DNA from 4 places in the Vibrio sp. Vf1514 genome. Region 1 is predicted to be linked to each of the others. Evidence: predicted binding sites of a transcription regulator. Region 1 holds the regulator's gene; each other region holds the start of a gene.
What was found. The regulator PurR, encoded in region 1, represses purine synthesis genes. The targets are predictions, from matches to a motif close to TNANGNAAACGTTTNCNTNA.
Positions count from the first base shown of each region.

Region 1 (7,177 bases):
CATTGATAGACGTCCGTCGGGATTAAGCCTTTCTGCGGTTGAAGTTTAAAACGTTTGCGGTGAGGCATGCCTTCCAAAACGTGAGGAATGTTACCGCAAACCGCATTCTTATAAACCAGACCGTGATAGTTATAGAACATCACCGACACCATGCCGCCCGGTCGGACTTGCGTCAGCAAATTCTCCAGCGCGGGTTTTGGCTCCGCTAACCATTCCATCACGGCGTGGAACATGACAATATCCACCGGGTCGGATAGGTGGTCCTGAATGGACTGAACCGGTGAATGAACCAAGCGATACTGCGCAAGCAGTCCGTGATTTGCAATATCCTTCTCTGCCAGTTGCAGCATTTCAGAAGACAGATCACACAAGGTGACCCGGTGGCCTAGCTTGGCGAGTTTTTGTGACATTTGCGCAAGCCCCCCGCCTGCATCTAATACGTGCAAAGGGGCGCTAGCTTTGTCAAAATGCGATAGCAATTGCAGTAAATCTTCCCAAACAATGACTTGGCGGATCTCGCCTTTGTCAGAGCCGTATATATTTTTTGCAAATTTGTGGGCAATATCGTCGAAATTGCGATCTTCTGTCACAGTGGCTTGAGTTATGATAATCAATCGTGCTGCTATTCTGTCATAGGAATGGCAGGAATAAAGAGGCTTTAGCCCTTTTTATTATCAAGTGCTGTTTTTTCGGACTATTTGTTTATGTTTGAGCTGAAAAAAATTGTTTCTTCTTTACTGATGCCTCTTCCGGCGTTGTTGATTATTGGTTTTGTGGGCCTGATGCTGATCATGTTCACGGCCAAACGCAAAACCGGATGCCTTGTTGTTTTGTTTTCCCTGTTTGGCATCTTCCTTATTTCATTCCAACCCGTCTCAAGTCGTTTGCTGATGCCGTTAGAACGTCAGTATTCCGCCTTTTTGCCGGTTGACGGCACAATTGATTACGTCATGGTGCTGGGCAATGGTCATGTCGTCGATGACCAGATCCCCCCCACGTCAGAGTTAAGTCGTGCCGCGTTAATGCGCCTTGCCGAAGGCATTCGTGTCATGCGCATGTATCCAGGTTCCAAACTGATTCTCTCAGGCTACGCCGGTGGCAGTGAGTTCAGTCATGCTCGCATGTTAGCGCGTGTCGCATTGGCGCTGGGCGTTGCCAAATCCGATATCATCTTGCTGGAAACAGCCAAAGATACGTGGGAAGAAGCGCGTCAAGCGGCAGCGTTTGTACAACAACGTCGTTTGGTGCTCGTGACGTCAGCAAGTCACATGCAGCGCGCACTGAATGAATTCCATTCCGCCGGTTTACAGCCGATCCCAGCGCCAACCAACTACTTGGCGCAAGCCAGCATTAGCCAGCCGTGGGATAAGTACACGCCAAAAGCGCTGTACTTAGAACAGACGGAACATTACTGGTACGAAAGCATGGGCATGCTATGGCAATCGCTGCGTGATTGGGTTGCCGGTCATGAACAAACCGCACCAATCAACAACGCAGAAACCACACTGCCCTAACTTTGGCATGCTGCGCAAGCGACAAAAAAAACACCAGCAATTGCTGGTCTTTTTTATGTACATCTTTACGCGCATCGGTGGCGACTTTTCGCTGGTATTAATCACCAGCGAACATGTAACCTTCACCGTGAACTGTCACAAAGATCTGTGGGTTCTTCGGATCAAATTCCATCTTCGCACGCATGCGACGGATCAACACATCAATAGTGCGATCATTCGGCGCATCCACTCGATGACTGATCATATTCAAAATGCGCTCGCGACTGAGCACCTGATTGGGATACGCCGACAACGCAACCAATAGCTCATATTCGGCTTTGGTGAGTCGAACCGGCTCGCCATTGCGCGTTAATGAGCGGCGCTGAATATCAAACGTCCACTCCCCGAAACGCACCAATTTATCGTTGTCCGGTTCCGGTTCTGGCAATGTGCGACCCGCGATGGCGATGCGCCACAGCAAATTTTTTACGCGAACCAATAGTTCACGCAGTTCAAGAGGTTTGGTGACGTAATCATCGGCGCCCATTTCGAGGCCAATGATTCGATCAATGCTATCCGTGCGTCCAGTGACCAGAATAATTCCTATATCTGATTGACTGCGAAGTTCTCGCGTCAGCAGCAATCCATCTTCACCCGGTAAGTTGATGTCTAACATCACTAGGTCGATGTCATGCTCACTGAGCGCCTGACGCATCGCCACCCCATTCTCAGCTTCTGTCACTTGATACCCTTCTTTTTGAAAGTATCCAGCCAGTTTGCTGCGGGTCACGATGTCGTCTTCAACAACTAAAATGTGATAGCTCATTGACACCACTTTATGTCCACTATGAATACCCGTCATTCTATTCATAAACAGTCATAATTCTAGCATCTCAACCAAAAACATCAGAGTTTATTGATTCAAAGCAATCTCCTGACAAACCGTTAATTTACCGACTTATTTGTTCATATTTTTTCACGCATTGCGTTATTGCTATTCACAATTATTGTTTAGACTTAGAGGAAGAGAGTATTCGGAGTCAACCCATGCAGGAAATCAAAGTCTTTAACGAAAAGCGTGCCGAAATTTATTGGTGGCTGTCGAGCTTATTTAGTAAAGAGCTCAGTGACAAAGAGATTGAACAATATCATTCCCCTCAAATTCGCGCCTTCCTCGGCGGGCTGGGCGAAAACGCCGGGCTGCACGCTGCCGTCACACATTTGGTGGATGCCCTCAACCGATTGATGGACCGTGAGGATGCACGCCTCGAACTTGCCGCTGACTTTTGCGATCTGTTTTTAAAATCAGATAAAGATTCCGCGCTGCCTTACGCCTCGGTGTACATCGGCCAAACCGGATTACTCAACGACACGCCAGCGCAAGCAATGGCTGAACTGCTGAAAAAACACGGCGTCACCACGCATGAAACATTGAATGAGCCTGCCGACCATTTGGCGATTGAACTCGACTTTTTAGGCCACCTCATCATTCGCAGTAATGAGCTGGAAAAAGAGGCGCATATGGAGCGCGCATTCGCCGAACAAGCTGCATTCATTCAAACCCATTTAATGCGGTGGGCGCCCCAATTTGCCACGCGCTGCCAGTCACTGGATCAATTCGGTTTCTATGCCGCGGTGACCGAACTGTTGGTGGCATTCCTCGAACTCGACTTGGCTTATTTAGCCGACGAATAGTTCGCTATCGTGCTCACAAATTGACGAATATACCGTGAACTTTGTGATGATCATTTGATCTCATCCGATGAATTTCATTGCGAGTTCACGCGTAGCAGTCTAGAATCTTGACCGCAAACGATAAAAATATGAATTGAAGATGCAAACCGCTGTTTAAAAGCGGTTTTTGTGTTTTTACTACTTATAGGCTTCACTTTGTGTACCGCCTAATCGCTGCTGGACTTGATCGCGCGAAGTTTTTTCGCATTCAGCAGTCATCGACAGGACTAACCTATGGCTACGATTAAAGACGTTGCACGCCTTGCTGGCGTATCAACAACAACCGTATCTCACGTAATCAACAAGACTCGTTTTGTTGCAGAAACCACACAAGAAAAAGTGATGGAAGCGGTAAAAGAGCTGAACTACGCGCCAAGCGCGGTCGCTCGCAGCTTAAAATGCAACACCACTCGCACCATCGGCATGCTCGTGACGCAATCGACCAACCTCTTCTTCTCTGAAGTAATCGATGGAGTGGAAAGCTACTGCTACCGTCAGGGCTACACCTTGATTCTATGTAACACCGGCGGCATTTACGAAAAGCAACGCGACTATATCCGCATGCTGGCAGAAAAGCGTGTGGACGGCATTCTAGTGATGTGTTCTGACCTGACCGAAGAACTGTTGGAAATGCTGGAAAGTCACTCAGACATTCCCAAAGTGATCATGGACTGGGGCCCAGAAACCTCACAAGCCGACAAAATCATTGATAACTCCGAAGAAGGGGGTTACCTGGCGACGAAATACCTGACTGATCGAGGTCATACGGATATCGCCTGCCTAAGCGGCCACTTCGTGAAAGCTGCGTGTCAGGAACGCATTGCTGGTTTCCGCCGTGCCATGGCAGAAGCAAATCTGCCCGTGCGTGAAGACTGGATTTTGGAAGGCAACTTTGAATGTGATACCGCTGTCCTGGCAGCTGATAAAATCATCGCGATGGACAAACGTCCGACCGCAGTATTCTGTTTCAATGACACCATGGCACTGGGCCTAATCAGCCGCTTACAACAACGTGGCATTCGCGTTCCGGATGACATGTCGGTGATTGGTTACGACAACATTGAACTGGCCGAATACTTCTCACCACCGCTGACCACCATCCACCAACCGAAACGCCGTGTGGGTAAAAACGCCTTCGAAATTTTGCTGGAACGCATCAAGGATAAAGAGCACGAGCGCCGTATATTCGAGATGCACCCTGAGATTGTTGAACGCGACACCGTAAAAGACTTGACAAAACAATAACTTTGCCGAAAATCTGTCTATCTAATGTTGCATACTCATACAAAAAACGTGTGAATTCAGTTGCAATAGTTAGAGACATATATTTGAATGACATCACATTTACATCAAGTAAATGTGATGCTTATTCAAACTTTTGATTATCCTTTTCTAAAGGAAATGTCACGCACAGGGCAAACCATCTGAAAAGGTGGGACGCAAAGCCTCCGGCCTAAACCCAATTTTGGGTAGGTAGCGGGGTTACCGATGGCAAAAATGCATATATTAAGAAGTTGACTCCTAACTGACACACTCATTGCATTCTTTTGCTACTTTCTCGGACCTGACTTTGGTGGCGTATTAATTAATACACCGAGACTTACAGCATGGATAAACCAATACTAAAAGATTCGATGCGGCTCTTTGAGCAACTTGGACGCGTTAAATCTCGTTCAATGTTTGGTGGCTTTGGGATTTTTGTCGATGACACAATGTTCGCATTGGTGGTCAATGACAGACTCCACATTCGCGCCGACGACGCTTCAACCGCAAAATTCAAGCAACAAGGCTACGAGCCTTATGTTTACAAAAAACGCGGATTCCCCGTAGTGACTAAGTATTTCGCTTTGCCGGAAGACTGCTGGTCAGACACGGGCCGTATTCTCGATGACGCTAAATCGGCACTCACTGTGGCAAAATCTGAGCGAGAGACTCAAGCCCAGGCGAAACCCGATCGTTTGAAAGATCTCCCTAACCTGCGCCTTGCGACCGAACGGATGCTGAAAAAAGCCGGTATCGAAACGGTGGAAGCGCTGCAGGAGAAAGGTGCCGTAGAAGCATACAAAGCCGTTCGACAATCACATTCTTCAGATGTCGGCTTAGAACTGCTATGGGCACTGGAAGGCGCAATTGAGGGGAAACACTGGTCGGTGATCCCTCAAACTCGCCGCGACGAGTTGTTACAACGTTTGTCGTAAACCTTTTTGAGAGCAACTTCACTAAAAGCATCCGTTCGCGGGTGCTTTTTCTTTGAAAGAAAAGATCGCTTTTCCCTGTCTGGTTACGTATACCTATTACCATCATCTCGTGGGAATCTTCAATGAGTAAAAAGCTGATTTTGGGCCTCATCTTAATCGCCGTGATCGTCGCGCTGGCGACCACGTTTGGCCAATACCTGACACTCGACAATGCCAAAGCCCAGCAAGCACTACTGGCCGACTATATTGATCAGCATGTGGTCACTGCCGCGCTGATCTACTTTCTCAGTTACGTCTTCATCACTGCGTTCTCCATTCCCGGTGCAGCCGTTGTGACCTTGCTTGGCGCAGCATTATTCGGCTTCTGGCTCAGCCTGTTACTGGTCTCATTTGCCAGCACCATCGGTGCCACACTGGCGTTTCTGAGCAGCCGCTATCTGTTAAAAGAGTGGGTACAGACTCGATTTGGCGACAAACTCCATGCCGTCAATCAAGGCATGGCTCGAGACGGCGCCTTTTATTTGCTCTCCCTGCGCCTTATCCCGGTGTTTCCATTTTTCCTGATCAACCTGCTGATGGGATTAAGCCCGATTGCGCTAACGCGCTACTATTGGGTCAGTCAGTTGGGCATGTTGCCGGGCACGGCGGTCTACATCAATGCTGGCACACAACTAGCGCAGATCGACTCACTTTCTGGCATCATTTCACCAGCCGTTTTGCTCTCATTTGCGTTGCTCGGGTTGTTTCCATTGCTCATGAAATGGGTGATGAACCGCATCACGCGCTACTCAACAAATGACGCTGCCTGAGATGAAGATTTACATTGCTCACAATCCCACTGACGCGCATCTGTTGTGTGAACTGCTCAAACAGGCGCACATTCAGTGTGAAGTGCGGGGTGAAGGATTATTTGGTCTGCGGGGAGAATTGCCCCTGAGTGAGGATACCGAGCCATATATCTGGCTGCTGGATGAAGCCCAATATGCCAAAGCGCAAGCCATCATTGCGGATTATCAACGTCCACTCAGTGCGCAAGACACGCAGCCTTGGCGCTGCACGTACTGCGGAGAGGTCAACGAAGGCCAGTTTGCCATCTGCTGGCAATGTGGCCACATCGACGACCCCGCGGAATGAGCAATCACGACGCGGTATGAAAAACTCGCGGCACAGCCGTGTCAATGCGCTGACGGGCGAGCTTGTTGCTGAATGAACTGAATCGACACCTGATTAAATAGCTCTGGCTGTTCCACATTGCACACGTGGCCGCAGTTCGGAATTTCATGTAGTTCACTTTGGCGATGCGCCGCGACCATCTCTTTGACCGGTTGAATAAACATGTAGTCCCGCTCCCCCATCAAATACAACGTTGGGATCGCTAGCTCGCGGTCTTTGAAATAGCGCATCAACGGGTTTACTTCAGCCGTGAGTGTGAACCAGCGTTTAAATTCTTTCTGACACAGGTTCTTCGCTTCACGAATAAACAGATGTCGAGATTCTTTTTGGCTACGTTGTGGCATCACAATGTAAGCGAATAGCCGGTAGAGCCACATATAAGGAATGATGTGTTTACTCAGATGGCCGAGTTTCACCAGCACCTGAGAGCGCACATTGAGCCGAGTCACTGCCCCACCCAAAACCATAGAACGCACGCGCCCTGCCGCCATTTCGGCCACATTGCGCACGATGATGGTGCCCAGCGACATGCCGACAAAATGCGCCGATTGAATCTTAAGATGATCCAGCACGCGCAAC
Region 1 is NZ_CP197267.1:1,852,719-1,859,895, forward strand. It holds gene cmoM (tRNA uridine 5-oxyacetic acid(34) methyltransferase CmoM) at 1-590, opposite strand, end outside; gene elyC (envelope biogenesis factor ElyC) at 705-1,514, shown strand; gene torR (two-component system response regulator TorR) at 1,612-2,319, opposite strand; gene torD (molecular chaperone TorD) at 2,541-3,188, shown strand; gene purR (HTH-type transcriptional repressor PurR) at 3,462-4,472, shown strand; cyclic di-GMP riboswitch class I at 4,632-4,717, shown strand; gene ACS18Q_RS08560 (TfoX/Sxy family DNA transformation protein) at 4,835-5,425, shown strand; gene ACS18Q_RS08565 (TVP38/TMEM64 family protein) at 5,548-6,234, shown strand; gene ACS18Q_RS08570 (putative signal transducing protein) at 6,236-6,559, shown strand; gene ACS18Q_RS08575 (alpha/beta fold hydrolase) at 6,601-7,177, opposite strand, start outside.

Region 2 (7,177 bases), 1.4 Mb from region 1:
GCTTGCGCCCATTGTGCAATATTCCCCACTGCTGCCTCCCGTAGGAGTCTGGACCGTGTCTCAGTTCCAGTGTGGCTGATCATCCTCTCAGACCAGCTAGGGATCGTCGCCTTGGTGAGCCCTTACCTCACCAACTAGCTAATCCCACCTGGGCATATCCTGACGCGAGAGGCCCGAAGGTCCCCCTCTTTGAGCCGAAGCTATCATGCGGTATTAGCCATCGTTTCCAATGGTTATCCCCCACATCAGGGCAATTTCCCAGGCATTACTCACCCGTCCGCCGCTCGCCGCCCAACAAATCCCCCGAAGGTTCAATGTTGTCGCTGCCGCTCGACTTGCATGTGTTAGGCCTGCCGCCAGCGTTCAATCTGAGCCATGATCAAACTCTTCAATTTAAGATTTTGTGGCTCAATGAATACTGACTTCAAATTACCTTAGTAATTCAAAGCTATTATCGTTCCAACAGAACGATAATGAATTGACTGTGCCGATACCGAAGTATCGCTTGGTCACTCAGTTCATTGATACCTAAGTTGATTCTTTAGAATCATCTTTGATTATCATCAACGAGTGCCCACACAGATTGATAGGTTTATATTGTTAAAGAGCTTTCTTCCTGCTTCAGCGACTGAGTCACCGTGGAAGAGGCGGCCATTTTAGCGAGATAAACTGTCGTGTCAAACACTTTTTTCAGTTTATTTTCGCGAGCTTTTCAGCTCTGAAAATGACCTTGCTGAACCACTGCTTTCGTTTCTTTCGAAGCTTTGCCGTGTCAGCGAGGGGGCATTATAGAGATCGAGTTCACATTGGCAAGCGCTTTTTCACGTTTTTTTTGATTTTTTAATTGTTTGACTGTTTTTTATTCGTCACAGGTTATTTCGACTACTATTTCTCTTTTACACTGCCCTGAACAGCCCAAATAAGGAGGCGTCATGAGCGCAATTCGTAGTTATAAAGGTATCACTCCGCAGATTGGTGAACGTGTCTATATCGATGAAAGTTCAGTTCTGGTCGGCGACATTCAGCTTGGCGATGACGCCAGTGTTTGGCCATTGGTCGCGGCGCGCGGCGATGTGAATTACATCGAGATCGGCGCGCGCACCAATATTCAAGACGGAAGTGTGTTGCATGTGACGCATAAGAATCACGAGAATCCCGACGGCTATCCGTTGATTATCGGTGAAGATGTGACCATCGGGCATAAGGTCATGCTGCATGGCTGCACAATTCACGACCGTGTATTGGTGGGCATGGGCACCATTGTGCTGGATGGCGTCGTCATCGAGAGCGATGTGATGATTGGTGCCGGCAGTTTAGTTCCGCCGGGAAAACGTTTAGAAAGTGGTTATCTCTATATAGGTAGTCCGGTGAAACAGGCTCGCCCCCTCAATGAGAAAGAGAGAGCTTTTCTAGTGAAGTCTGCTGAGAACTACGTCAACGGTAAAAATGACTACCTAATGCCCGTTGAGAATATTAGCTAATCACGTCGATTTGTCCGCGCTGGTTGTAGTCTTCTTCTTCAATCAGCGCTTCCGCTATCTCTTCCAAATCAAAACGCAGTGTCTGAAAAATGGCTAAAGCCTGTTGCTCACCATCAATCGGCTGTGCCGCCAGACGGCTGAGTTCGGCAAGCGTCACCACACACTCAATCAACGCACCAGCTTGTTGCGCCGGAAACACCACGGCTTGCAGCTCCTCATTCCAAGTTTGTATATCCGGAAATAAGATCGATTGGTTCATGATTAACCTTCTAAATTTTTGCGCAGTTCACGCAGAATCTGTTTCGTCCCCGGACGCAAACCGCGCCACAACATAAAGCTTTCTGCCGCCTGCCCCACCAGCATCCCCAAACCGTCATACGCTTCAGCGCAACCACTGTCTAATGCCCATTGGTTGAAAATGGTGTGACCTTTGCCATACATCATGTCGTACGCCACACTGGTCGGCTTGAAAATCGCGACGGAAATGTTTGGAAGGGCACCATCCAGACTGGCCGACGTCGAGTTGATGATCACATCAAAACCAGAATTCAACTGCGCCATTTCCACAGCGTTCACCTTACCGTACGGCGCAAAGCTCTCCGCTAACTGCTGCGCTTTGACAAAGGTGCGGTTCGTAATGGTCACGCTGGCGGGCTGTTTATCTAATAAAGGCTTAAGCACGCCACGCGCCGCGCCGCCGGACCCAATCAACAGAATTCGCGCGTCCTGCAACGGCACCTGATGCAGCATCAGATCCTGCACCAGACCTTCACCATCCGTGTTGTCCCCCAGAATGCCGCCATCATCGAGTTTTTTGAGCGTGTTAACCGCGCCAGCCAGTTGCGCCCGTTCCGTCAGCCGCGAGGCAAACGTGAACGCCGCTTCTTTAAACGGAACGGTGATGTTGCACCCTTTACCGCCGTGGGCAAAGAAATCTGTCGCGGCTTGCACAAAACCATCCACGGGCGCGAGTTGCGCGGTGTAGGTCATGGCCTGATTGGTTTGACGGGCAAATAGGGTATGAATGAAAGGTGATTTACTGTGGCCGATCGGGTTGCCGAACACCGCATACTGATCGTGTTGAAAATCCATGTTCCTGCCTGAAATAAAAGAGGGTCGCTGTATGCGACCCTATCACTCACTACTGGCGCTGTCACCACTCGCGCGGTACTAAAAATTGCTGTAATTCCGCTTCGGCGCTCCCCGCCTGTGGCTGATAACGGTATTCCCAGCGCGCCAACGGCGGCATCGACATTAGAATCGACTCGGTGCGACCACCCGATTGCAGGCCAAACAGCGTGCCACGGTCAAAGACCAAGTTAAATTCGACATAACGGCCACGGCGGTAAAGCTGGAACTCGCGTTCGCGTTCACCATACGGGGTCACTTTGCGGCGCTCAACAATCGGCAGATACGCCTGCGTGTACCCTTTGCCGACCGCCTTTATATAGTCAAAGCACTGCTCAAAGCTCCACTGATTGAGATCGTCAAAGAACAACCCACCGATACCGCGAGTTTCCTCACGATGCGGCAGGTAGAAGTAACGATCGCACCACGCTTTATGCTCAGCGTAGACTTCATCACCAAACGGCGCGCACAGCGCTTTTGCCACACGGTGCCACTCATGACAGTCTTGCTCAAACGGATAGAAAGGCGTGAGATCAAATCCGCCGCCAAACCACCAAATCGGCGCCTCACCCTCTTTTTCCGCAATGAAAAAGCGCACGTTCGCGTGCGAAGTCGGTACGTACGGGTTATTGGGATGCATCACCAATGACACGCCCATGGCTTCAAAGCGGCGCCCGGCCAGTTCCGGGCGGTGCGCAGTTGCCGATGCGGGCATCTGCTGACCTGCCACATGGGAGAAATTCACCCCACCCTGTTCAAACACATGGCCGTTGCGCATCACGCGCGTGCGACCACCGCCGCCGAGCTTTTCGCCAGGTTCACGATGCCAAGCATCTTCTTCAAATGTGGCACCGCCATCGACGGCTTCCAACTGCTGGCAAATGCTGTCTTGTAGCGACAACAGAAATTGTTTGACGGCTTCTTTATTGATGGTTGGCATCGTTACTTCCTTTGTTGACTTAGCCTTGTCTCAAAACCTGGAGCGTTTTGGCATCGCGAATTTCACTGGGCTTATTACGACCACCCGTTTCGCCTTGCAGAATCGCCACCAGCTGATCACCGAGTTGCTGTTCGACTTCCTGCGTGGTCATGCACGGCGGCAGGCCCGACAGATTCGCGCTGGTTGACGTCAGTGGCTTGCCATACGCCAAACACAGCTTCTGCACCAACGGATGATCGGTCACGCGCACGGCGATGGTATCAAACTGGCCGCTCACCCAATGCGAAACACGCTCGCTGGCTGGCATGATCCAAGTCACCGGGCCCGGCCAAGTCGATTGCACTCGCTCCAACTGCTCTTGCGTCAGTTGGCTTTCATCAACATAAGGCAGCAGTTGTTGGTATGAGGCCGCGATCAGAATCAAGCCCTTCTCGACCGGACGCTGCTTGAGTTGCAGCAACTTTTCAATCGCCTGCGGATTGTCCGGATCACACCCGACACCAAACACACCTTCCGTGGGATAAGCGATCACTTCACCGGACTGCAACGCTTGCAGTGTATGTTCAAAATTATTCACCAGAGTTTCCTAAATTGAGCTGACTTTCTTATTTGCGGCCTAGTGTACAAATTATCCGGCGCAACGGCTAAATCTAATTCGGGATAAATTATACCGCCACGCTTTCAATCACCGCGCAAACGTTTGCTTGAAAGCAAAATCCCCGTATAATGCGCGCACAAACGCTCACTTAATTTATAACGCTTGAAGGAGTTTGAGATGACCGTCGGCATTATCATGGGTTCAAAATCGGATTGGCCAACCATGAAGCTTGCAGCAGAGATGCTGGATCAATTTGGTGTTGCTTACGAAACCAAAGTGGTTTCCGCGCACCGTACCCCTCAACTTCTGGCCGATTACGCCACCAGTGCCAAAGAGCGTGGACTAAAAGTGATCATCGCTGGCGCTGGCGGTGCCGCGCACCTTCCCGGCATGACCGCTGCATTCACCAGCCTCCCCGTGTTGGGCGTTCCGGTGCAGTCGCGTGCGTTATCGGGACTCGATTCCCTTTATTCTATCGTGCAGATGCCCAAAGGCATCGCGGTTGGCACGCTGGCAATTGGTGAAGCGGGTGCCGCAAATGCAGGGTTACTGGCCGCGCAAATCATTGGTGCATTCGATGAAAGCGTGATGGCAAAAGTGGAAGCGTTCCGCGCCGCACAAACCGAAGCCGTACTGGCTCACCCAAACCCAGCCGAGGACTAATCCATGCACGTATTAGTCTTAGGTTCCGGTCAACTCGCGCGCATGATGTCTCTGGCCGGGGCACCGCTCAACCTTGACATTTCCGCCTTTGACGTCAATACCCAGAACGTGGTGCATCCGCTGACTCAGGCGGTGCTGGGCCATGGTTTGGAACAGGCAATTGCCGGTGCGGATGTGATTACCGCTGAATTTGAACACATTCCTCACGATGTATTGGCCGTGTGTGAGCGCAGCGGAAAATTTCTGCCAAGTACCGACGCGATTAAAGCCGGTGGCGATCGCCGTCTGGAAAAAGCGCTGCTGGACAACGCAGGCGTACGCAACGCCAAATACGCAGTGATCACCAACCGCGCTGAATTTGATGCTGCGATTGATGACGTCGGCATTCCCATGGTGCTGAAAACCGCCTTGGGTGGTTACGATGGCAAAGGTCAATGGCGCCTCAAAACTCCACAAGACAGCGACGCAATATGGGCCGACATGGCACAAGCACTGGCGGCGTCTGAGCATCAGGCGATTGTGGCGGAAGAATTCGTGCCCTTTGACCGCGAAGTGTCACTGGTCGGCGCGCGTGGCAAAGATGGCGAGATTGCGGTCTATCCACTGGCCGAGAATGTGCACGTGAACGGCGTCCTCAGCCTGTCGACCGCTATTGATGCGCCAGAATTACAAGAGCAAGCGAAGCAGATGTTTACTGCCGTGGCTGAAAGCCTGAATTACGTTGGCGTGCTGGCGCTGGAGTTTTTCGACGTCCAGGAGACGTTGCTGGTCAATGAAATTGCCCCGCGCGTGCACAACTCTGGCCACTGGACACAGCAAGGCGCAGAAACCTGTCAGTTTGAAAATCATCTGCGTGCGGTGTGTGGGCTACCATTGGGGAGTACCAAACTGGTTCGCGAAACAGCGATGATTAACATCCTGGGTGAAGACACCTTGCCCGAAGCGCTACTGGCGATGGAAGGCTGCCACATTCACTGGTACGGCAAAGACAAACGTCCCGGACGCAAAATGGGCCACATCAACGTCACTGCAGATTACAGTGGCGAATTGCAGCGTAAACTATGTCAACTGGCAGCAGTTCTCGATCCCAAAGCTTTTCCGGCGGTGCAGGCCGTCGCTCAGCAAATCAAGCACTAACCCCAGCATTTCATACGGACAAAAACGGCGCAATTAAGCGCCGTTTTTTATTTCCGTTTGGGTGTGACCGCATTTTTTATCGGCACACTGATACTTGGTGCCATTGGCGAGTTTCTTTTCAATCAGCAACGGATAACCGCACGCCTCGCATTGCCCCACCATGGGTGGTTGATTGAGTGCAAACTTGCATTTGGGAAACGCATCACAGGCATAGAACACTTTCCCAAAGCGGTTTTTGCGTTCAACCAAATGGCCTTTACCACAATCCGGACAGGGGATTTGCGTTTCCTCGGCCTGCGCCTGAGGCGCTGTATCAAATGATTCGATGTGGTGACACGCTGGGTAATGACTGCAGCCAATAAACATGCCGTAACGTCCCTGACGCAACACCAACTCATGCCCACATGCTGGGCACGGCACACCCAGCTCTTTGATGATGTGACCATCGTTTTGATGCAGGGGTTTGATGAAGTCGCAGCCGGGATACTGGCTGCACCCAAGAAAAGGACCGTGTTTGCCGTGACGCAGTTGTAACGCTGCGCCGCATTTTGGACACGGTTCTTGCGTCAGCGCCTGTGCTGAAAATAACTGGTGATCAATTTTACCGCTCATGGGGACTACTCACGCGCCGATCTGCTTAATGCACAATACCTTGCTCTTTGCTGTACAGCAGCTCTTCCATTAGCGTGTAAGCATTTTCATTCCCCGGCACGTTAAACAGCACCATCAGAATGATCCACTTCAGGTCATCGAGTTCAAACTCATTGGTTTCCAAGCCCATGACACGATCAATCACCATCTCACGCGTTTCAGGCGTCAGCACTTTGATCTGCTCAAGGAACATCAGAAAACCACGCGATTCGGTATCCAAACGCTCCATTTCTTGTGCGGTGTAAATACGCACAGAGGTCGCCGCGCTGGTTGCGATCGCGGAATGTGCATCAGTCTGCTGCAACGCAGCCAGCTCTTCTAACCAGTGAAGGGCTTTATAGATGTCTTTTTGGTGAAATCCCGCTCGAAGCAGTTCATCTTCGAGTTCATCTTGATCCACTTGTAACTCTGCATCGCTATGGATGTAAGTTTCAAATAGATACATCAGAATATCCATCATCATAGCTAGCCCCTCCCCTTACGAATATAGCCACCGGAAACTGCAACAACATGCCCTGAAAGCTCAAGCTCCAGGAGCTGCATCATGACATCCTGGACAGGTATATGGGTCCTGTTTGC
Region 2 is NZ_CP197267.1:43,478-50,654, reverse strand. It holds rRNA gene ACS18Q_RS00250 (16S ribosomal RNA) at 1-395, opposite strand, end outside; gene ACS18Q_RS00245 (gamma carbonic anhydrase family protein) at 933-1,481, shown strand; gene ACS18Q_RS00240 (DUF1488 domain-containing protein) at 1,474-1,740, opposite strand; gene aroE (shikimate dehydrogenase) at 1,743-2,573, opposite strand; gene hemF (oxygen-dependent coproporphyrinogen oxidase) at 2,635-3,549, opposite strand; gene ACS18Q_RS00225 (L-threonylcarbamoyladenylate synthase) at 3,569-4,126, opposite strand; gene purE (5-(carboxyamino)imidazole ribonucleotide mutase) at 4,325-4,810, shown strand; gene ACS18Q_RS00215 (5-(carboxyamino)imidazole ribonucleotide synthase) at 4,814-5,947, shown strand; gene ACS18Q_RS00210 (DNA topoisomerase family protein) at 5,981-6,559, opposite strand; gene ACS18Q_RS00205 (DUF494 family protein) at 6,585-7,061, opposite strand; gene dprA (DNA-processing protein DprA) at 7,064-7,177, opposite strand, start outside.
Region 2: purE (5-(carboxyamino)imidazole ribonucleotide mutase) is a predicted target of PurR. The motif match lies at 4,238-4,257, and genes of this name have one in related genera.

Region 3 (7,177 bases), 1.1 Mb from region 1:
GCGGCAGCGTCAAGACGGCGACCAACACCAACATCATGGTGAACCAGAAGATGGCAAAGATGCGGCCGTAGAGGCTATTGATCTTCGGTAGACGCATTAATCCTCCACAATCATCAAGTAACCGCGGCCGCGCAGTGTTTTAATGCGGGGTTTGCCATCACTGCGTTCCGGGAGTTTTTTACGCAGGTTCGACACATGCATATCAATCGCACGGTCAAATGCCGCCAGTCGTTTCCCTAGCACATCGAGGCTCAACATCTCTTTGGTCAGGGTTTCGCCCGGGTTTTGCACAAAGTGGGTCAGCAGGGCAAATTCGGTGGTGGTGAGATCGAGCAATTGCCCTTGGCAATACGCTTCCTGCTTGCCCGGATACAGTTGTAAATCCTGACACTCAATCATATCGGTTGGCTTGCTTTGCGTGTGGTTGCCCGTGCGGCGCAAAATGGCGCGAATGCGCGCCAGCAACTCGCGGTCGCTGAACGGTTTTGGCAGATAATCGTCGGCGCCCAGTTCTAGGCCAATCACGCGGTCAATCTCTTCGCCTTTGGCGGTCAGCATCAAGACCGGCGTTTGCCATTTCTCACGCAACTTTTTCAGCGTTTCCATGCCATTGAGTTTGGGCATCATCACATCAAGCAGAATCAGATCCACGCTGTCGTTGACGGCGTGTAAGCCAGCTTCACCATCGTTCGCTTCGGAGACCTCAAAGCCTTCGTAGCTCAAGACCTCTTTCAGTAGACCAGTGAGTTCGGTGTCGTCATCAATAAGAAGAATGTGCGCCATATCTGCCTCTTAAACATCGGGGGATTCTCTGTAGTTTACTGTGAAAGTTTGCGCGCAATTAGCGCTAATTGCACTCTTTACGATTCTTTACGCTGCCTAAACACCACTTTACTTAGCAAGTCGTATTCTACACTCAAGCGCTGCAAGGGCAGCCCGTAAGTCAGAATGCAACGATTGAGGATATGATGATGAAAATGGCGAAAAAATTGATGCTTACCGCTGTGGTTCTACCGATGGTGCTGGGTTCAGCGAGTGTGCTGGCAGCTGGCGGCAAAAACAAAGGTCCTGACGATGAGATGTGCGGTCCACGTGGTGAGCGTGGGATTTTCAAACAGCTGAATCTAAGCGCTGAGCAGCAGGCTCAACTGCGTCAGATGCGTGAAGATGGCCGTGCGCAGATGCAACAAAAACGTCAGGCGGGGCCGTCTGAACAGATGAAGGCGATGCGTGACAAAGAACGTGCGCTGATGCTGGCGCCTAACTTCGATAAAGCGCAAGCGACTGAGCTGGCGAAACAGATGGTCGATATGCAAGTGGAACGTCGCGTACAGATGATGGAAAAACGTCATCACATGCTGAGCGTGTTAACGCCAGCGCAAAAAGCGCAGTTCCAGACCCTGCAACAAGAGCGCATGGATCAATGTTGGGAACACGGCCCTCGTGGCGGTCATCACGATGGCAAGGGACCAAAAGGTCAACGCATGATGCCACCTGCGCCACCAGCTGGTGAATAATGGTGACTCGCATTTTAGGCAGCTTCGGCTGCCTTTTTTACGTTTTTTGACTGGATATCGGATGAGATTTAACGCACATCAAACAGCCTTTTGCGTATAATTACGTCATTGATTTGCATGGATAACAGACTATGAAACAGGAATACGCCAGATTGGTGACCCTCGCCGCTTGGACCGCGACCACAGTCGCCACGTTGCTGCTGATCGTGAAAATCGCCGCGTGGTGGGTGACCGGCTCGGTCAGCTTGCTGGCGTCGCTCATTGACTCGCTGCTCGACATCGCCGCGTCAGTGGTCAACTTAATTGTGGTGCGCTATTCGCTGCAACCGGCAGACCGAGAACACACCTTTGGTCACGGCAAAGCGGAATCCTTGGCGGCGCTGGCGCAAGCGATGTTCATCTCCGGCTCTGCTTGCTTTTTGATCCTCAACGGCATTGACCGTTTCTTCCGCCCCCATGAATTGCAATCGCCAGAGTACGGGATTTACGTCAGTGGGTTTGCCATGGTGGTGACGTTTGCCTTGGTGATGTTCCAGCGCCACGTGGTGCAGAAAACTGGCAGTCAGGCCATCGCGGCCGACTCACTGCATTATCAGTCCGATTTATTTATGAACGGCGCAATCATGGTGGCGCTCGGACTGAGTTGGTTTGGCATCAAACAGGCCGATGCGGTGTTTGCGGTCGGGATTGGGGTGTACATTCTCTACAGCGCTTATCGCATGGCGCATGGCGCAGTCCAAACGCTGCTGGATCGCAAATTGCCTGATGATGAGCTGATGCAGATTCGCACCTTGTCGCTTTCGGTTGATGGGGTGATGGGCGTGCATCAACTGCGCACACGCATGTCCGGCCCGGTGCGTTTCATTCAGCTGCATTTGGAATTGGATGACAACATTCCGTTAATTGAAGCACATCGCATCTCGGATATTGTGGAAGCGAAGCTGCGCAAAACTTTTCCCGGTGCCGATGTTTTAATCCATCAGGATCCGTATTCTGTGGTCTTCGGTCCAGAGCGAAAGCAAAAATTCCAAGGGTGGTGAGGCAAAAGTGGTCGAGGTTGGCTATCTTTTCCCCAATTGAACTAAAAAACCTGATCCTGATGTGAATCAACAACGCTGTGGGTCGAAACTGTAATACTCTTACATAAGTAGCAAACTTACAGAATTTCGTGCAAATAACAGTAGTATTCCTAATTAGGAAATGTAACATAACGCACAGATATAGAATGCTTTTGCTGCCTGCCAATCCAGGGCGGGCGGCGCGAAAAATATTATATTAAGTTCCCAAAAATCGAGGGTGAGCATGATTAAGAAGATCGGTATTTTGACAAGTGGCGGCGACGCCCCAGGCATGAATGCTGCGATTCGCGGCGTGGTTCGTACGGCGTTGGGCGCAGGTCTTGAAGTATTCGGCATCTACGATGGCTATCAAGGCCTGTACGAAGGTCGTATCAAGCAGCTAGACCGTTCAAGCGTGTCTGATGTGATTAACCGTGGTGGTACATTCCTGGGTTCTGCGCGTTTCCCGCAGTTCCGTGAAGAAGCAGTGCGTGAAAAAGCGATCGAAAACCTGAAAACACACGGCATCGATGCATTGGTTGTGATCGGCGGTGACGGTTCGTACATGGGTGCGAAGAAACTGACTGAAATGGGTTACCCATGTATCGGTCTGCCAGGTACCATCGACAACGACATCGCGGGCACGGATTACACCATCGGTTACCTGACTGCACTGAACACCGTGATCGAAGCGATTGACCGTCTGCGTGACACGTCTTCTTCTCACCAACGTATTTCGATCGTTGAAATCATGGGTCGTCACTGCGGTGACTTGACGCTGATGTCTGCGATCGCAGGCGGCTGTGAGTACATCATCACGCCTGAAACGGGTTTGGATATGGAACAGCTGATTTCTAATATTCAAGACGGCATCAAGAAAGGTAAGAAACACGCGATCATCGCGCTGACTGAACTGATGATGGATGCGAACCAACTGGCGAAAGAGATCGAAAAAGCGACGGGTCGTGAGACTCGTGCGACGATCTTGGGCCACATTCAACGGGGTGGTAAACCAACTGCGTTTGACCGCGTGCTTGCGTCTCGCATGGGTAACTACGCCGTTCATCTATTGATGGAAGGTCACGGTGGCCGTTGTGTGGGCATTCAAAAAGAGCAACTGGTTCACCACGACATCATCGACGCGATTGAAAACATGAAACGTCCAGTACGTAAAGATCTGTTCCAGGTGGCTGAAGAGCTGTTCTAAGCGCTTAACCTGCAATTAGTTCGAAAAAAAAGACCGCCTTGGCGGTCTTTTTTGTTGCTCGCGATTAAAGAATGAATTCGCGTACTTCTGGATCTTTACGCTCCAGATAGTGAATCGACTTGATGCGGCGAATGGTGCGGCAGCGGCCACGAATCAGCAAGGTTTCGGTGGTCGCGATGTTGCCTTGGCGGGTAATGCCTTCCAGCAAATCGCCTTTGGTGATGCCGGTGGCGGCGAAGATGACATTATCGCTGCGCGCCATGTCTTCGAGTTTCAACACCACTTCCGCGGTCACACCCATCTGTTCGCAACGTTCGAGCTCACGAGCGCCCCAGATGCGGTTGTCTTCGGTTTCCCCTTTGACTTTATGACGGGGCAGCAAACGGCCGTTCATGTCGCCATCGAGCGCGCGAATCACCGCGGCAGACACCACCCCTTCCGGCGCGCCGCCCACACAGTACATCATGTCCACTTCGCTGTCGGGCATGCAGGTCAGAATTGAGGCGGCCACGTCGCCGTCTGGCACCGCGAACACGCGCACACCGAGCTGTTGCATTTCGACAATCATCGCTTCATGACGCGGTTTTGCCAGCGTAATCACGGTCAAATTGTTCAGGGATTTACCCAGCGCGGCGGCCACATTTTCCAAGTTTTCTTTCAGCGGTTTGTTGAGGTCGATACAGCCTTTCGCGCCTGGGCCGACCACCAATTTTTCCATGTACATGTCCGGCGCTTTGAGGAAGCTGCCTTTCTCGCCGGCGGCCAGCACGGCCAGCGCGTTGGATTGACCCATGGCTGTCATGCGCGTGCCTTCAATCGGGTCGACGGCAATGTCCACTTCGTCGCCGCCCACACCCACGTGCTCACCGATGTACAGCATTGGCGCTTCGTCGATCTCACCTTCACCGATGACGATCTCACCCTTGATTTCGGTTTTGTTTAATAGGGTGCGCATCACTTCTACTGCCGCGCCATCTGCGGCGTTTTTGTCGCCACGGCCAAGCCATTTATATCCAGCCAATGCCGCGCCTTCTGTGACGCGTGAAAAAGCCATTGCCAATTCGCGTTTCATGCTTACTCCAAACCAAGGATCAGTAATAGGGGGAATGATTTGCGGCGGATCTTAGCATATTCGAAAGGAAACGTTTGCTTTTTGACACTCACGAGACTTGCACTCGATCAAAAGTCGTTACGATAGCCTGATTTTTCAGGCTTTGTTTCCCCCTGCGCGTCACGAAAGTAAGCGGGAAGTCAATTTGCGCCGTTTTTTTAACCGAATAGCGCAAAATATCGAATATAGTGAGTGTTTCTCTGCGCTTGGCTGAGTAGAATGGAACGATTAGTGAAGTGAGTTCACCGCAACCGAATCAAGAAAGGGTAAGTACCATGTCTTTTGAAGTACTAGAACAACTAGAAGCAAAAATCCAAACCGCGGTTGATACAATCGCATTACTGCAAATGGAAGTTGAAGAGCTGAAAGAAGAGAAAGTGAAACTGGTCGAAGAAGCGAACGAGCTGAAAGCGAGCCGTGAAGCACTAGAGCAACGTTCTCAACAAATTCAACAAGAACACACTGCATGGCAAGAGCGTATTCGCAACCTGCTGGGCAAAATGGACGACGTGGAATAATCAACCGATTGCCGCGATTTGCCGCAATATCGAATTGATAAAAAACGCCGACAGTTGTCGGCGTTTTTTTGTGTCTCATCGTCGCTTACAAGCTTGGACGAACACCCAGCGTGTGGCAGAGCGCGTAAGTCATTTCCGCGCGGTTGAGGGTGTAGAAGTGAAAGTCTTTCACGCCCTCGCGTGACAAGATGCGCACCATGTCAATCGCTTGGCTGGCACCGACCAGCTGACGTGTCACTGGATCGTCATCCAGCCCATCAAATTGCTTCGCCATCCAGCTCGGTACTTTGACGTGGTTCTGCGCCGCAAAACGCGAGGCCTGCTTGAAGTTGGAGACCGGCAAAATGCCCGGGACGATTTCCACATCAATTCCCGCCGCCACACAGCGGTCACGAAAACGCAGGTAGCTTTCGACATCAAAGAAGAACTGCGTGATGGCACGGTTGGCCCCCGCATCTACTTTTCGTCTCAGGTTCAGAAGGTCTGCTTGGGCGCTTTTGGCTTCCGGGTGGACTTCCGGAAAAGCCGCGACGGAGATGTCGAAATCGTGACGTGATTTCAGCAGCGTCACCAAGTCCGAAGCGTACATGTCTGGCTTGCCACCGCCCGGTGGAATGTCACCACGCAGGGCGACGATGTTTTGAATCCCGTTGTGCCAGTAATCGTCGGCAATCTGAATTAGTTCTTCGCGGCTGGCATCGATACAGGTCAGGTGCGGCGCGGCAATCAGGCCGGTTTGGTCTTTGATGGCTTTGATGATCGAGTGGGTGCGATCACGTTCGCCGGAGTTCGCGCCGTAAGTGACCGAGACAAATTTCGGTTTCAGGGTTTTGAGACGATGCACCGAGTTCCACAGCGTTTCTTCCATTTGCGCAGTGCTCGGCGGGAAAAATTCAAACGAAACGTTGATGTCTGAAAGATCAGCAATATTCTGGTTTAGTGCGTCAATATGACTGGCGTGCGTATATCCCATTTTTTTCTCTCCCTGTGGCTTCATGCCACAACGCGAACACTGTTAAGATTGACGTTTAGACGTCTATATGGCTACAGAATGTCTTGAATGCATTTTAATGTCAACCTTGCCATTATGAATATTTTTCATGTTGATCGTGAGGGGAATTCAACACCGTTATCAGCACGTTAGCGGTGATTCACGGCCATTCCCATCCTGTTCGACAATTGTTCTGTCCTTGAAATTAATAACAGAATAAACAACAAAAAGCTCGCCATTTTGACGAGCTTTATCATGTTTACAGCAGACCTGCGAGCAAGTTGAGGTCGGACTGAATCGCGCCGGCCGTCACTTCTCGCCCGGCGCCCGGGCCTCGAATCACCAACGGGTTGTCGCGATACCATTTGCTTTCGATGGCAAAGATGTTGTCACACGGCAGCAAATTCGCCAGCGCATGCTCTTTGTCGAGGGCCTCCACACCGACGGTGGCTTTGCCATTTTTCTCGAGGCGGGCCACATAACGCAACACTTTGTCTTGGCGCTGCGCCTTGGCCAGACGTTCCGCCAAGCGTTCGTTGAGCAACTGGCTTTTGTCGAGGAAGTCATCCAGCGACAACGCGCGCAGCTCTTCAGGCACCAGTGATTCCACGCGGACGCTTTGCGGTTCGATGTCCAGCCCAGATTCGCGCGCCAGAATGACCAGTTTGCGCATGACGTCTGAGCCATCCAAATCACAACGCGGGTCGGGTTCGGTTAAGCCTTGTTGCCACGCCAAATCGACCAATTCACTGAACGGCACTTGGCCGTCGTATTG
Region 3 is NZ_CP197267.1:2,935,333-2,942,509, reverse strand. It holds gene cpxA (envelope stress sensor histidine kinase CpxA) at 1-97, opposite strand, end outside; gene ACS18Q_RS13680 (response regulator) at 97-783, opposite strand; gene ACS18Q_RS13675 (CpxP family protein) at 972-1,517, shown strand; gene fieF (CDF family cation-efflux transporter FieF) at 1,649-2,557, shown strand; gene pfkA (6-phosphofructokinase) at 2,820-3,782, shown strand; gene glpX (class II fructose-bisphosphatase) at 3,847-4,854, opposite strand; gene zapB (cell division protein ZapB) at 5,169-5,411, shown strand; gene metF (methylenetetrahydrofolate reductase) at 5,497-6,384, opposite strand; gene ACS18Q_RS13645 (bifunctional aspartate kinase/homoserine dehydrogenase II) at 6,662-7,177, opposite strand, start outside.
Region 3: glpX (class II fructose-bisphosphatase) is a predicted target of PurR. The motif match lies at 4,917-4,936, and genes of this name have one in related genera.

Region 4 (7,177 bases), 900 kb from region 1:
TCAAATATCAGAAAATATGACAATGGTACTGCTCAACCGAACTTGTCAGCATCAGACTTAGCTAAGTTTGTTATTCCTCTACCTCCGCTAACCGAGCAACACCGCATCGTCGCCAAAGTCGATGAGCTAATGACGCTCTGTGATCAGTTAGAGCAACAAACCGAAGCCAGTATCGAAGCGCATCAAGTGCTGGTAACAACTCTGTTGGACACACTCACCAACTCTGCCGATGCTAACGAGTTAATGCAAAACTGGGCGCGAATCAGTGAGCATTTCGATACCTTATTCACTACTGAAGAAAGCATCGACCAGCTCAAGCAAACCATTCTACAACTGGCGGTGATGGGTAAGCTGGTTCCACAAGATCCAAGTGATGAACCTGCTGCTGAGTTACTGAAAAGAATTGCGGAAGAAAAAGCGCAGCTAGTCAAAGAGAAGAAAATTAAAAAGGAAAAATCGCTACCACCGATTTCTGAAGATGAAAAGCCGTTTGAACTGCCGAATGGGTGGGAGTGGTGTCGATTAGGGGACTTGGAACTAAGCTCGGAAGCGGGATGGAGTCCGAAATGTTTGGACACACCCAGATCTGAAGATAACTGGGGGGTTCTTAAAGTTAGCGCAGTAACTTGGAACCAGTATAATCCTATGGAAAACAAAGAACTACCAAACTCTCTTGCACCACGAGAACACCTTGAGGTTCAAGATGGCGATTTCCTTATTTCACGAGCAAACACCGCTGATTTAGTAGCAAAAGCAGTTATTGTGCCTAACGATTCGCCTACGCACCTAATGATGAGTGATAAAATAATTCGCTTTCGGTTTTCAGATAAAGTTAGCAGCCATTACATTAATTTATTCAACAACTCCCAATTTGCTCGAAATTACTATTCACAAGTAGCTGGCGGCACCAGTAGCTCAATGAAAAATGTATCAAGAGAGCAAATTAAGAACTTATTGATTTGCCTTCCTCCAGTTGCAACTCAAACAGCAATTATTGATATCGTGGGTTGTTTTTTCGATATATGCGAGCAATTAAAGCAAAAGGTTCAAGAAAACCAAATCACTCAATTTCAACTTACCGATGCAATTGTTGAACAAGCAGTATAACCATGAGCCTATACAATATCGCCAATAAAAACCTCACCGCACTGACACCGACTACTTTTGCAGCCGAAGGGCTGCAAGAGCGGCACGATTTACAAGAAGCGCTGAAAGGCTGTATTGATGCCATCGCGCCTGATTGTTTGGTGATATCAGAAGAGTTTTCAGACTGGGAAGACAGCCGTCGCCGTATCGACCTATTAGCTATCGACAAAAATGCCAACTTAGTCGTCATCGAGCTAAAACGGGATGAAATCGGTGCGCACATGGAACTGCAAGCGCTGCGCTATGCCGCAATGATCTCTACCATGACGTTCGACAAAGCTTGTGACTACTATGCCCAGTACCTAAAGAAAGAAGGCCAAGAGATTGAGGCCCGCGAAGCCATTCTGGAGTTTGTCGATCTCGATGAAAACAGCTTGGATGACTTTGGTAACGATGTTCGAATCGTTTTAGCCTCAGCAGACTTCGGTAAAGAACTCACCACTTCTGTCTTGTGGTTGCGTGACAAAGGCATCGATATCAGTTGTGTGCGCCTCACGCCCTATCGCTACAAAGAAGATGTACTGATCAATGCTGAGCAGATCATCCCTGTACCCGAGGTAGAAGAGTACCAGGTGAAGTTCCGCGAGAAGCGTGCCGAGCAGCGCACAAGCGTTCAAAAAGGCGATAAAGATTACTCAGAGTATCGCTATAACGGCCATACCTATAAAAAGCGTCACCTCGCGCTCGCGTTAGTCACTGACTGGATTGAGAAGCATCAGCCACAAAGCTTAAATGATGTACTCAACGCATTTAACGAGCCAGTAAGACGACGCATTGCCATCCTAGCGGATGATATACCTCAAGGTAGAATTCGCCGTTTCCACAGCGATGAAGACGCGCTAATTACGTTGCCTAACGACGAGGTGATAGCCATTACCAACCAGTGGAGCCTCAGCAATATCACTCGATTGATTCACTTTGCAGAGCAAAGTGGCATGGTTGTAGAAAAAGTTAGTCGATGATACCTGCATGAGAAACTAATGGTGCGGATCAGTGTGTGTTTGAAAAGAGGCGGCTAGCCGACTATAAATCCTCAAAACGACAAAGGCCTGACAACTTCATAAGCTGTCAGGCCTTATAGAATAAATGGCACGCCCTGTAGGATTCGAACCTACGACCACATCCTTAGAAGGGACGTGCTCTATCCAGCTGAGCTAAGGGCGCGCTACAGGGACAGGATTATACGAGTTAGAAAGGTGAAATCAACGGCTTTGTCTAACATTATGTTTCAAATGAGCAAAATTTTGTCACTCAATCAATATGTGCTGAAAAACAGAACAAAGCAAACGTTTGCTTATAGATGTTCTTCAAAATATCTGCGACAATGCGCGCAAAAATTTTCACTACGAATGTGTAAGGAAAGTCATGACTGCTCAAAATATTGATGGAACACTCATTTCACAGACAGTACGTTCCGAAGTTGCGGCCCGTGTTAAGGCGCGCACTCAAGCAGGACTGCGTGCGCCTGGTCTGGCTGTGGTTTTAGTGGGTGAAGACCCCGCGTCTCAAGTGTATGTAGGCAGCAAACGCCGCGCTTGTGAGGAAGTCGGATTTGTGTCGAAGTCGTTTGACTTACCCGCCACTGCAACCGAAGAAGAACTGTTAACGCTGGTCGAACAGTTGAACAATGATCCTGAAATCGACGGTATTCTGGTTCAGTTGCCGCTGCCTGCGGGCATCGATTCAACACACGTGTTAGAGCGCATCATTCCCGAAAAAGACGTCGACGGTTTCCACCCATACAACGTGGGTCGTTTGGCGCAGCGCATTCCCAAACTGCGCTCTTGCACACCGAAAGGCATCATCACACTGCTGGATCGTTACAACATTCCACTGCGCGGCAAACACGCGGTCATCGTGGGTGCTTCCAACATTGTCGGTCGCCCGATGACACTGGAACTGTTACTGGCCGGTTGCACCACCACCACCTGTCACCGTTTCACCAAAGATCTCGAACACCACGTTCGTCAAGCCGATGTGCTGGTGGTTGCAGTAGGTAAACCGAACTTCATTCCTGGCGCGTGGATTAAAGAAGGCGCCGTGGTGATCGATGTCGGCATTAACCGTCTTGATACCGGTAAACTGATTGGTGACGTGGAATACGATGTAGCGCGCACGCGCGCCAGCTTCATCACCCCGGTTCCGGGCGGAGTTGGCCCAATGACCGTTGCCAGCCTGATCGAAAACACCATGTTGGCCTGTGAGCAATACCACACCCAAAAGTGATGTCGTTTCTTCAGCGGTAAATGCACAGAACCCCAGCCAAGGCTGGGGTTCTTTTTTATCGGGCGTCGAATAACGCTTGCGATTACAGCGACAAAATCACACCGGCAATCGACGCACTCATCAGGTTGGCCAGAACGCCAGCGGCAATGGCACGAAAACCGTATTTTGAGATAAAGCTGCGGCGCTCAGGCACCAAGCTGCCCAGACCACCAATCAGAATCGCCATGCTGGAAATGTTGGCAAAACCACACAAGGCAAAAGTGACGATCGCTTGTGAGTGAGCGCTCAATTGCGATTGCACGTCCATCAGTTGGATGAAGGCCACAAACTCGTTGACCACGATCTTATTGCCGATCAGAGAACCTGCCGTGATGGCTTCGTTCCATGGAATACCAATCAGCCACGCCAGTGGGGCGAACAGGTAACCCAGAATCAGTTGGAAGCTCAGTTCGATACCAAACAGGCCACCGACCCAACCCAGCATGCCGTTGAGCAGCGCAATCACACTGACAAACGCCAGCAGCGTTCCGCCCACAGCGACCGCGATACGAACCCCCGACATCGCGCCATCAGCCACCGCTTCCACCACGTTGGTCGCTTTTGGCAGATCCAGCTCGTTGGTATCCACGTGCACATCAACAGTGCCTTGCTCTGGTACCAGCAACTTGGCCATCAATAAGCCCGCAGGCGCAGACATAAACGCCGCCGCGATCAGGTAGCTCAAATCCACACCCAGTGAGGCATAGCCCACCAGCGTACCGCCCGCAACCGATGCCAAACCACAGGTCATCACTGCGAAGAATTGTGAATCACTCATCTGCTTCAGGTACGGTTTAACCACCAGCGGCGCTTCGACCATGCCCACAAAGATGTTGGCAGTTGCAGACAGCGACTCCGCACGGCCAGTGCCCAGCAGCTTTTGAATGCCACCGCCAATCAGGTTGATCACTTTCGGCATCAAGCCAATGTGGTACAAGCCCGAGATCAGGGCGGAGAAGAACACGATGATGCCCAGCACGTTCACAGCGAACACAAAACCGACGCTGCCGGTCGCAAGGCCACCAAAAATAAACGCAATGCCTTCCTGGCCGTAGTTGATCAGATTCGACACACTTTCCGTCACGGTATGCAGTACTTCTTTGCCCGCTGGCACATACAGCACCAACAGCGCAAAAATCACTTGCAGCGCAAATGCCCCCGCAACCGTACGCAGATTAATATTTTTTCTATCTGTAGAAAGTAGCCAAGCAATCACCAAGATTGCCACAACACCAATGAGAGAAGACATAACGCCATCCAAATAAAAGGGAAACCGGAAAGGCGTCGGATTGTATAGCAGGAAAACGTGTGCGCAACTCGAGTTTGTTAATTGCGTGTGTTCAGAAAAGAGGAGAAATGAGCGTGAAGATTAACTCATTGATTTTACGTTTATTAAACGTTTGCTTTTACCTTGTTTTTCCATATGGAAAAAATGTTTTGAGACCGAGAAATAATCGCTCACAACATCGGCAAGCGAACATACGGTTCCAGTTTCGTATCCCAATAACACGGTTCGCCAATTTTCTGCTTGAGGAATTCAATCACCGCTGAGGTTTTCTTCGGGAGATGCTGCCGACTTGGATACACCGCATAAAATGGCATGTTTTGACTCGCTTGCCAGTCCGGCAACAGTTGAATCAGTTTACCCGTACGAAATTCATCGCGGATGAGGTAAGTCGCCAAATACGCAATCCCCCACCCAGACACCGCTGCATCACGCACCGCTTCAGCCAAATCGACTGAATAGTTGCCGGAAACTTTGATGCTCAACTGCTGCTCACGGTTACGAAATGCCCAGCGTGTGTAGTCTCGATCCCAACTGCGATAGATCAAGCAATTGTGATCCAACAGATCGTTGGGTAATTGCGGCGTCGAATGATGCAGTAGGTAATCTGGCGACGCTGCCACGACAAATTTGCACTCCGCAAGTCGCTGAGCAATATAACCTTCCGGCAGGTGTTCATTGCTGGTGATCCACAAATCGAGCCCTTCGCTCAACATGTCAATCTTGTAGTCGAACAGGTGCACTTCAACCTGCAAATTCGGATACTGCTGACGCAGCTCTTCCAGCGCAGGCAGCACATGCAGCGAGCCAAATGATTGAGACAAGCCCAGCCGCAGCAGCCCCGAAACTTCTTCGCGCTGGTTCACCAGTTCGTTGTCCGCATCGCTCACCAGCGCTACCAACTGCTCACAATGGCGGTAGAAAGACTCCCCCGCTTCGGTGACGGTAAAACTGCGCGTCGTACGCTGCACCAGTTTAATCCCCACCGACGCTTCCAGTTGCGCCAGTTGCTTACTGACGTGCGACACCGACACGCCCAAATTGCGCGCCGCTGCCGTAAAGCTCTGATGTTTGATTAACGCGGCGAACATCACCATCTGACTGGCTCGGTCGGCTAACACGGCAACTCCTGTTGTGGCTTGCAACACCGAACAGCGCGATGTTGGGAACGGGCTGAAAGCAAAACGCATTCAGTCATAAGTAATCAGTCATAACTAATCAGCGATAAGTAATCGGTAATTAGCAATAAGGGCTCTCGCGAGCCCTTTGAGGTTAAAACTTGATGCGGTCCGCTAAATGGCTCACCGCGAGCGCAAAGTAATACGAGCGGTTCCACTTCATCAGGACATTGTAGTTGTTGTACACCAGATAAATACGACCACTTTCATCATCCGGCATGATCAGCCACGCTTTCACGTCTTCATCGAGTTTCGGCAGAGGCTTACCGTCATAACGTGTGATGCCCAGTTTGCTCCACTCTTGCAAGAACTTGCCTTTTTCAGCCTGACGGCCTTCCAGTGTGTGATCAAACCCTTTGGGAATTTTCACTTGGCGTCCCCACGTGTACTTATCATCCCAGCCGGATTGGCTGAGGTAGTTCGCGGTTGACGCAAAAACGTCTTCTTTGCTGCCCCAGATGTCTTTCTTGCCATCGCCATCACCATCAGCGGCGAACGCTAAAAACGAACTCGGCATGAATTGACATTGCCCCATCGCGCCAGCCCATGAGCCTTTCATGTCCTCGGCATTGATGTGGCCTTGTTGCAGGATCTGCAAAGCAGCCATGGTTTCTTTGCGGAAGAACTCTTCACGGCGACCTTCATACGCCATGGTTGATAAGGCATCAATCACCTTGTAACGCCCCATGTGCGCACCAAAGTTACTTTCTACCCCCCACAGCGCGACAATAAAGCGCGGCTGCACGCCGTACGCCTTGCCAATGCGTTGCAGTTCATCGTAATGCTTTTCGTACAGTGCTTGCGCTTGGTTCACTTTCCACGCAGGCACGGCACGTGGAATGTATTCATCCAAGGTCAGCTTTTTCTCTGGCTGATTGCGGTCAGCCACCACCGCACGAGGTTTAAATTGCACATCGTGAAACGCGTCACTCAATATTTGCTCAGAAATGCCTTCCTGACGCGCTTGCTGTTTGAGGCCTTCGACGTATTGTTCGAAGCTTAAATCGTTCGCCAATACCGGTGCGGAAAGTGTGAATCCCAGAATCACTGACAATAATTTTTTCAAGATGCCCTCCCCGAGTCATCCTTGCTCAGGATTTGCGCTGAGCCTTTTCTTCTTTGTATTTTTCTAACAAATTCTCTGGTGGTGGTGGCAGTTGCAAGAAGAAGCCTTGCTCTTGCAGCGACGCTTTCACTTTATCCACATTCACCTGCGCGAGCTGACGTTTTTCGAGGTTCACCAGCATCACGAACACAGGTTTACCGAACATCTGCATCAGAGTGTCAGGGACCTGTGAAAAAT
Region 4 is NZ_CP197267.1:956,921-964,097, reverse strand. It holds gene ACS18Q_RS04525 (restriction endonuclease subunit S) at 1-1,107, shown strand, start outside; gene ACS18Q_RS04520 (hypothetical protein) at 1,110-2,108, shown strand; tRNA gene ACS18Q_RS04515 (tRNA-Arg) at 2,234-2,310, opposite strand; gene folD (bifunctional methylenetetrahydrofolate dehydrogenase/methenyltetrahydrofolate cyclohydrolase FolD) at 2,512-3,372, shown strand; gene ACS18Q_RS04505 (NupC/NupG family nucleoside CNT transporter) at 3,455-4,660, opposite strand; gene ACS18Q_RS04500 (LysR family transcriptional regulator) at 4,870-5,817, opposite strand; gene ACS18Q_RS04495 (lytic murein transglycosylase) at 5,969-6,940, opposite strand; gene ACS18Q_RS04490 (YcgL domain-containing protein) at 6,966-7,177, opposite strand, start outside.
Region 4: ACS18Q_RS04505 (NupC/NupG family nucleoside CNT transporter) is a predicted target of PurR. The motif match lies at 4,708-4,727, and genes of this name have one in related genera.